2 regions of the Labrys methylaminiphilus subsp. lupini genome follow, and region 1 is predicted to be linked to the other one. Evidence: predicted binding sites of a transcription regulator. Region 1 holds the regulator's gene; the other holds the start of a gene.

Region 1 (3,367 bases):
ACGCCGCCGAGGAGGACTGTGGACGCGTCAGCGTCCTGGCGGGACCGGTTCCGATCGGTGCTCGCTGTGCCGCCGCTGGAGTTGTGATGGACCGGGAGTTGATTCGCGCGGTCGGCTCGATAGCACTTTATGTAGAGCCGTCGGCGAGCGGCGATATCAGCCCGCGCTGGCGTCTCGTCATGGCCCGCCATCCCCAAGCGTCCCGTCCGTGGGCACCGGGCCGGGTGATTGTGCCGCCGAAACTTCTGCCCCAGGCGGCAGTGCAGGCCCCAGCGACGGATACGCCTATGGACAGCGTCACCGCCGAAACCGATAACTGACGCGAGATTCTCACAAGAAAGGACGGACCATGAAAATCAGCGCCCGCAACCAGATCAAGGGCACGATCAAGAGCGTGACGAAGGGGCAGACTACCTCCCATATCCAGCTCGAGGTCAACGGAACCATCATCACCGCTTCGATCACCAACGAGGCCGTCGATGATCTCCAGCTCAAGCCCGGCCAGAACGCCTATGCCGTGATCAAGGCCTCCGACGTCATGATCGCGGTCGACTGATCGGCGCTGTCAGCCAGGCCGGGTCTTCGGACAGATGGTAGTTCGAAGACACCCGGGGCTACCCGACCATCAAGCGGATTTGCCTGCGAACTCCAGACCTTCTTCAGGTGATCCGCAAGCCCAGCTCGGCCAGCAATTGGCCGGCCTGGTTTTTCGAGATCGTGGCGCCCTTGAAATAACGGGCGTCACCAAGCTTCAAGCCGCCGAGATCGGCACTGCGTAGATCCGCTCCTTCGAAACGGGCATCGACCAGATTGGCATCGCGCAGGCTGCACTCTTCGAAGATGACATCGCGGAAATCGCATTGGCGCAGATCGGCCTGGGTGAAGTCGAGGCGGCGTAGCGTGGACTTGCGAAAGGAAAAGGCCGGCAGTTTCGCCGACATAAGCAAGACCTCCTCGAAAACGAGCCCGAATGCGGCGATTTCCGAGAGATCCGCGCCTGTCAGTTTGCAGCCGGTAAAAACCGCCGAGGCCGCTTTGGCGCGTCGAAAGCTGGCATTGCTGTAGTCACCCGTACGGAATGCAGCATCTTCGAGGTCGGTACCACGGAAATCGGCACCGCCCGCCTTGCAATTGCGCCATAGTGTATTCGCGAGCTTGGCGCCGACCAGCTTGGCATTTTTGAGAATGCAACGCTCGAACGACCAGTGGGACAGGTCGAGACGCGAAAGATCGCATTCCTCCAGTTCACAATCGACAAGGCAATACGGCGCGCGCGCCTTGAGCAACCGCTCGACGTCACGGCGTTCCAAAGCGTGGCCGCTGACTGTATGAAGGCCAGTCATTGCAAGCGAACCAAATTCGCATGCTCTCAATATCGGCGGAACAGGCCCACCAATTTACCCTGGATCTGTACCCTGTCCGGGCCAAAAATACGGGTTTCGTAAGCCGGATTGGCCGCCTCCAGTGCAATGGAGGCGCCGCGCTTGCGCAAGCGCTTCAGCGTGGCTTCCTCATCGTCGATCAGGGCTACCACGATATCGCCGGTATCGGCATGGTCCTGGCGGCGGATCAGCACGGTGTCATTGTCGAAGATACCAGCTTCGATCATTGAATCACCGCGCACTTCCAGGGCGAAATGATCACCTGAGGACAGCATTTCCGGCGTAACGCTGATGGTATGGCTCTTGGTCTGGATGGCGGAGACCGGCGTACCGGCGGCGATGCGTCCCATCACCGGGACCAGAACCGGCCGGCCGACATCCTCGTCCATTTCCGGCCTGACGGGGCGGACCTTGCCGAGATTGCCCTCGATCACGTTGGGGCGGAAGCCCCGCTGCGAAGAGGCCAGCGACAGGCCGCCTGGCACGGCGGATTCGGGCAGGCGTACCACTTCGAGCGCGCGTGCCCGGTTTGGCAGGCGCCGGATGAAGCCGCGCTCCTCCAGAGCCATGATCAGGCGGTGGATGCCGGACTTGGAGCGCAGGTCCAGCGCCTCCTTCATTTCATCGAAGGAGGGGGGCACGCCCTGTTCCTTCAGGCGCTCATGAATGAACCGAAGCAATTCGTGTTGTTTCTTGGTCAGCATGGCTTTCCCGTCGTGGCGGCCGCGAATCACGGTGAAGGTGTAAACAAAACAAGAACAGTGCTACATGTTCCTACTGTGTTCTGCAACTGTGAAGTTCAGGTTAAGGGTAGCGTCAATAGCCGGCCGCACGAAGATCGATGATCTCGCAGATATCGCCCGGTTTTGCTTCCGGCGCAAAGGGCGGCCGGACGACCAGACAGTCGGCATGCTGCATCACACTCACCAGCGACGAATCCTGCAGCGCCAGCGGCTCTACCTTGAGGATGTCTGACGTATCGTCAAGCACGAAGCGGGCACGGATATAGTCTTCACGAACGTCGTTGGCTGGCCAGGCGTTGGCGAAGACGGCCTTGCGGCGGGACAGACCCGCATCGGCCCGCCCCAGCAACGTACGCAACAGGGGTACCAGGAAGAGGACGCCGCAGACCACCGAGGATACCGGATTGCCGGGCAGGCCGAGGATATGCATTGAGCCAAGCCGCCCGTGCAGCAGGGGCTTGCCCGGGCGCATGGCGATCTTCCAGAAGCCGAGCTGCATGCCTTCGCGGGTGAGCGCGGTCTGGATCAGATCGTGATCGCCGACCGAAGCACCGCCGATGGTGACGAGCACATCCGCCTTCTCGGTACGAGCCCGCCGAACGGCAGCCTCCAGAGCCGGGAAGTCGTCGCTGGCGATGCCGAGGTCGAGTACTTCGCCCCCCTCGGCCTCGACCAGTGCCCGAATGGCGAAATTGTTGGAGGCGACGATCTGATTCTCGCCGATGGCTTGACCGGGCAGTACCAATTCATCGCCGGTCGCGAGAATAGCGACTTTGGGGCGGCGGCGGACAGGCAGGGCAGGATGATTCATGGCCGCGGCAAGCGCTATGTCGCGGGGACCGATGACGGTGCCTGATGTCAAAGCCTCCCGTCCTTCGGCAAAGTCCAGGCCACGGGCCCGGATATGCTGGCCGAGCCTGGCCGCCGCCTCCACGATGACGCGATTGCCCTCGCGGCTCGTGTGCTCCTGGATCACCACTGTGTCGGCGCCATCCGGCACGGGCGCACCCGTGAAGATGCGAACGGCCTGGTTTTCGCCAACTCGTCCGGCATAGCCGTGCCCCGCCGCCGATTCTCCGATCAATTCGAGGCTAGCACCTTCCTTGGCATCTGCCGCTCGCACCGCATAGCCGTCCATGGCCGAGGCGTTGAAGCCGGGCTGGGTCCTCAGCGCCGTGATGGCCGAAGCGAGAACACGTCCGCGCGTGGCATGCAGCGATATTGTTTCGGTTGGAAGCGGGG
Region 2 (3,367 bases), 300 kb from region 1:
CATGCCGATTCCACCAAGAGGACTGTATTCATCATACAAAACACGCCGCACCCGGCCGATGCAAGATTTCAAACCTCGAGAAGAGCACGGATTTCGTCGGGATCCGCGGTAACGATGCGGCGGGCCAGCCAGACAGCAAAGCCTCCGCGTGCCAATATCGCAATCTCCCGCTCGAGCTCGGCATCGCGGTCGGTCCGCCGCCAGGGGCCAATGCGCCGGCGCTGCGCCAGCCGGGCAGCGGCTCTTTCTTCAGCTTCATCGCGGTCCTCCCCCGCAAGGGCCTGGGCCACCAAGGTGCGATCAACCCCCTTGGCCGCCAGGGCGGCACCGATCCTGCGGGCGGAAAAGCCGCGGCTGCGCCCGGCATGAAGGCGGGCCTCCACGAAACTGGCATCGTCGATGAAACCGAGCTGCCTGCAATAATCGATGGTGCGCTCGATCATTTCGGCGACTTCGATTTCCGGGTCCAATTTGCGACGCGCCCGCCGCAGCAAGACCTGGCGGAGATTGGCGACGCTGGTCGATCGCTGGCCGAGATAATGGAGCGCGGACTTGCGCATCCAGCTTTCTTCGCGGCTCAGGGACGGGATGATGGACATGGCAGCCTCGAATTGTTGGAAAGAACTTGCCGGAACGCATGGCAGCGCGCCATCATGTCCCTGGCTCGGGCTCACCTTGACAAGAATTGCGACACGCCGGCCTCTGCACGTCTTCTCGGATCAGGCGGTTCCCATGCCCTTCTCTCTAGTGATTTTCGATTGCGATGGCGTTCTCGTCGACAGCGAGATCCTGTCGGCGGAAGTCGAAGCCGAGGCCCTGTCGGCCCTCGGCGTAAAAGTCACCCCGCATGACGTGATGCAGCGCTTTCTCGGTCTGACCCAGGAAGCCTTGGAAGAGCGTTTCGAGCAGGATTTCGGGCTCAAGCTGCCACCGGACCATGCCGAGACTACGCGCCGCATGCTTCGGGCCGCCTATGTGGCGCGTCTGGAACCGATTCCGGGCGTGCGCGAAGTGCTCCAAACCCTGCCGATGCCCTTTTGCGTGGCTTCCAACAGCCCGCCGGCCAAGCTCGGTCTCGGCCTCAGCATCACCAACCTGTTCGAGCTCGTCTATCCCAACATCTTCAGCGCAAATCTGGTGGCACAGGGAAAACCGGCCCCGGACCTGTTTTTGCATGCCGCGAGGGCTCTCGGTGTGGATCCCGCCAAGACCGTGGTGGTCGAGGACAGCGTGGTCGGCATCAAGGCAGCCAAGGCCGCCGGCATGACGGTGATCGGCTTTGTCGGCGGACTGCATCATATGCCCCCCAGCGAGGAAACCCTGGTGGCAGCCGGTGCCGACTACATCGCCGAGACGATGGACGAAGTGAAGGCGCGCATCCTGGCCTGATCCCGGCAGTCTGCCCCGAAAAGCAAACGGCGAAATCTCAAAAGCTCCGATTTGCCGTGCCCGGGCTTCGTCCTCGGCCGGACCTCAATCCACGGAGAACTTGCCGCCACGCAGCGATTTCACGTTTGAGCGGCGCGATTTCGATTCCAGCCGCCGCGCCTTGGCGGCCTTGGAGGGCTTCGTCACCTTGCGGGGCGGCGGCGGCGGCGTGGCGGCCTCCCGCAGGAGAGCGACCAACCGCTCGCGCGCGTCCTCGCGATTACGCTCCTGGGTGCGGAAGCGCTGGGCAACAATCACCAGCACGCCCTCCTGCGTCAGCTTCCTGCCCGCCAGCTTCTGGGCTCGGATGGCGACGTCGTTCGGGAGCGAGGGCGACCTGCGGATATTGAAGCGCAACTGCACCGCCGTCGACAGCTTGTTGACATTCTGTCCGCCGGGCCCCGAGGAGCGCACGAAGTCCTCATCGATCTCGCGCTCGTCGATGAACAAGGTGGGGTTAATCTCGATCATGGCGCGTGCATAACCCATCGGAACTCGGGGTGCCGCAAAATTTTGCGGATAAGTTCACGAATTGTTCTTGTTTTTTCACCAGCCCTCCTTCAATTTGCGAGCCAAAGCGCCTATCTCTCGACAAAAGCCCACAGGATCGTCCGTATGTCTGGCCGCCCCATCTCCGGCAGCGCTGTTCCGTCGCCTGCCGACCGCCGCTTCATCACCGTGCGCGGCGCGCGCGAGCACAATCTCAAGAATGTCGATCTGGAAATCCCGCGTGACAAGCTCGTGGTGTTCACCGGCCTGTCCGGCTCGGGCAAGTCCTCGCTCGCTTTCGACACCATCTATGCCGAGGGACAGCGCCGCTATGTCGAGAGCCTTTCGGCCTATGCGCGCCAATTCCTCGAAATGATGCAGAAGCCGGACGTCGACCAGATCGACGGCCTGTCGCCCGCCATTTCGATCGAACAGAAGACAACCTCGCGCAATCCCCGCTCGACGGTGGCGACAGTCACCGAGATCTACGACTATATGCGCCTGCTCTGGGCTCGTATCGGCATTCCCTATTCGCCGGCGACCGGGCTGCCGATCGAAAGTCAGACCGTCAGCCAGATGGTCGATCGCGTCATGGCCATGCCAGAGGGCACCAGGCTGTTCCTGCTCGCGCCGGTGGTGCGCGGGCGCAAGGGCGAATATCGCAAGGAACTCGCCGACTTCCTCAAGCGCGGCTTCCAGCGTGTCAAGATCGACGGTACCTTCTACGAGATCGCCGACGCCCCCGCCCTCGACAAGAAGCTCAAGCACGATCTCGACGTGGTGGTGGACCGCATCGTGGTGCGCGCCGATATCGCCAGCCGCCTGGCTGATTCCTTCGAGACGGCCTTGGAGTTGGCCGACGGCATCGCCGTGGTCGAACTGGCCGATCAGAAGGAGGCCGACGGCTCATCCAAGCGCGTGATGTTCAGCCAGAAATTCGCCTGCCCGGTTTCCGGCTTCACCATTCCGGAGATCGAGCCCAGGCTGTTCTCCTTCAACAACCCCTTCGGTGCCTGCCCGTCCTGCGACGGCATCGGCACCGAGATGACGGTCGATCCCGTCCTGGTGGTGCCCGACGAGACCCTGTCGCTGCGCAAGGGCGCGCTGGCGCCTTGGGCGAAATCCACCAGTCCCTATTACAGCCAGACCGTCGACGCCCTCGCCAAGCATTACAAGTTCGGCGTGACCACGCCCTGGAAGGACCTGCCGGAGAAGGTGCAGCAGGTGTTCCTCTATGGCTCGGGCGAGGAGCAAATCGTCTTTTCCTTCGATGACGGCCTGCGCTCCTATGAGACACGCAAGGCCTTCGAGGGCGTGGTGACCAATCTGGAGCGACGCTGGAAGGAGACCGATTCAGAACAGGCCCGCGAGGATATTTCGCGCTTCATGGCCAATACGCCGTGCAAGGCTTGCGCCGGTTTCCGCCTGAAACCGGAATCCTTGGCGGTAA

Evidence for each region. The regulator LexA, encoded in region 1, represses DNA repair genes until DNA is damaged. The targets are predictions, from matches to a motif close to TGTTCNNNNTGTGTTCNG.
Region 2: the regulator LexA is predicted to act here: its motif matches at 1,951-1,968, upstream of uvrA (excinuclease ABC subunit UvrA).

The regions. Positions count from the first base shown of each region.
Region 1 is NZ_JBMDIH010000001.1:1,418,651-1,422,017, forward strand. Features, by position in the region: gene ACN6KF_RS06530 (ComEC/Rec2 family competence protein) at 1-320, shown strand, start outside; gene ACN6KF_RS06535 (TOBE domain-containing protein) at 350-556, shown strand; gene ACN6KF_RS06540 (pentapeptide repeat-containing protein) at 660-1,343, opposite strand; gene lexA (transcriptional repressor LexA) at 1,370-2,086, opposite strand; gene ACN6KF_RS06550 (molybdopterin molybdotransferase MoeA) at 2,199-3,367, opposite strand, start outside.
Region 2 is NZ_JBMDIH010000001.1:1,717,030-1,720,396, reverse strand. Features, by position in the region: gene ACN6KF_RS08115 (DUF2938 domain-containing protein) at 1-3, opposite strand, end outside; gene ACN6KF_RS08110 (regulatory protein RecX) at 69-599, opposite strand; gene ACN6KF_RS08105 (HAD family hydrolase) at 733-1,389, shown strand; gene arfB (alternative ribosome rescue aminoacyl-tRNA hydrolase ArfB) at 1,474-1,917, opposite strand; gene uvrA (excinuclease ABC subunit UvrA) at 2,044-3,367, shown strand, end outside.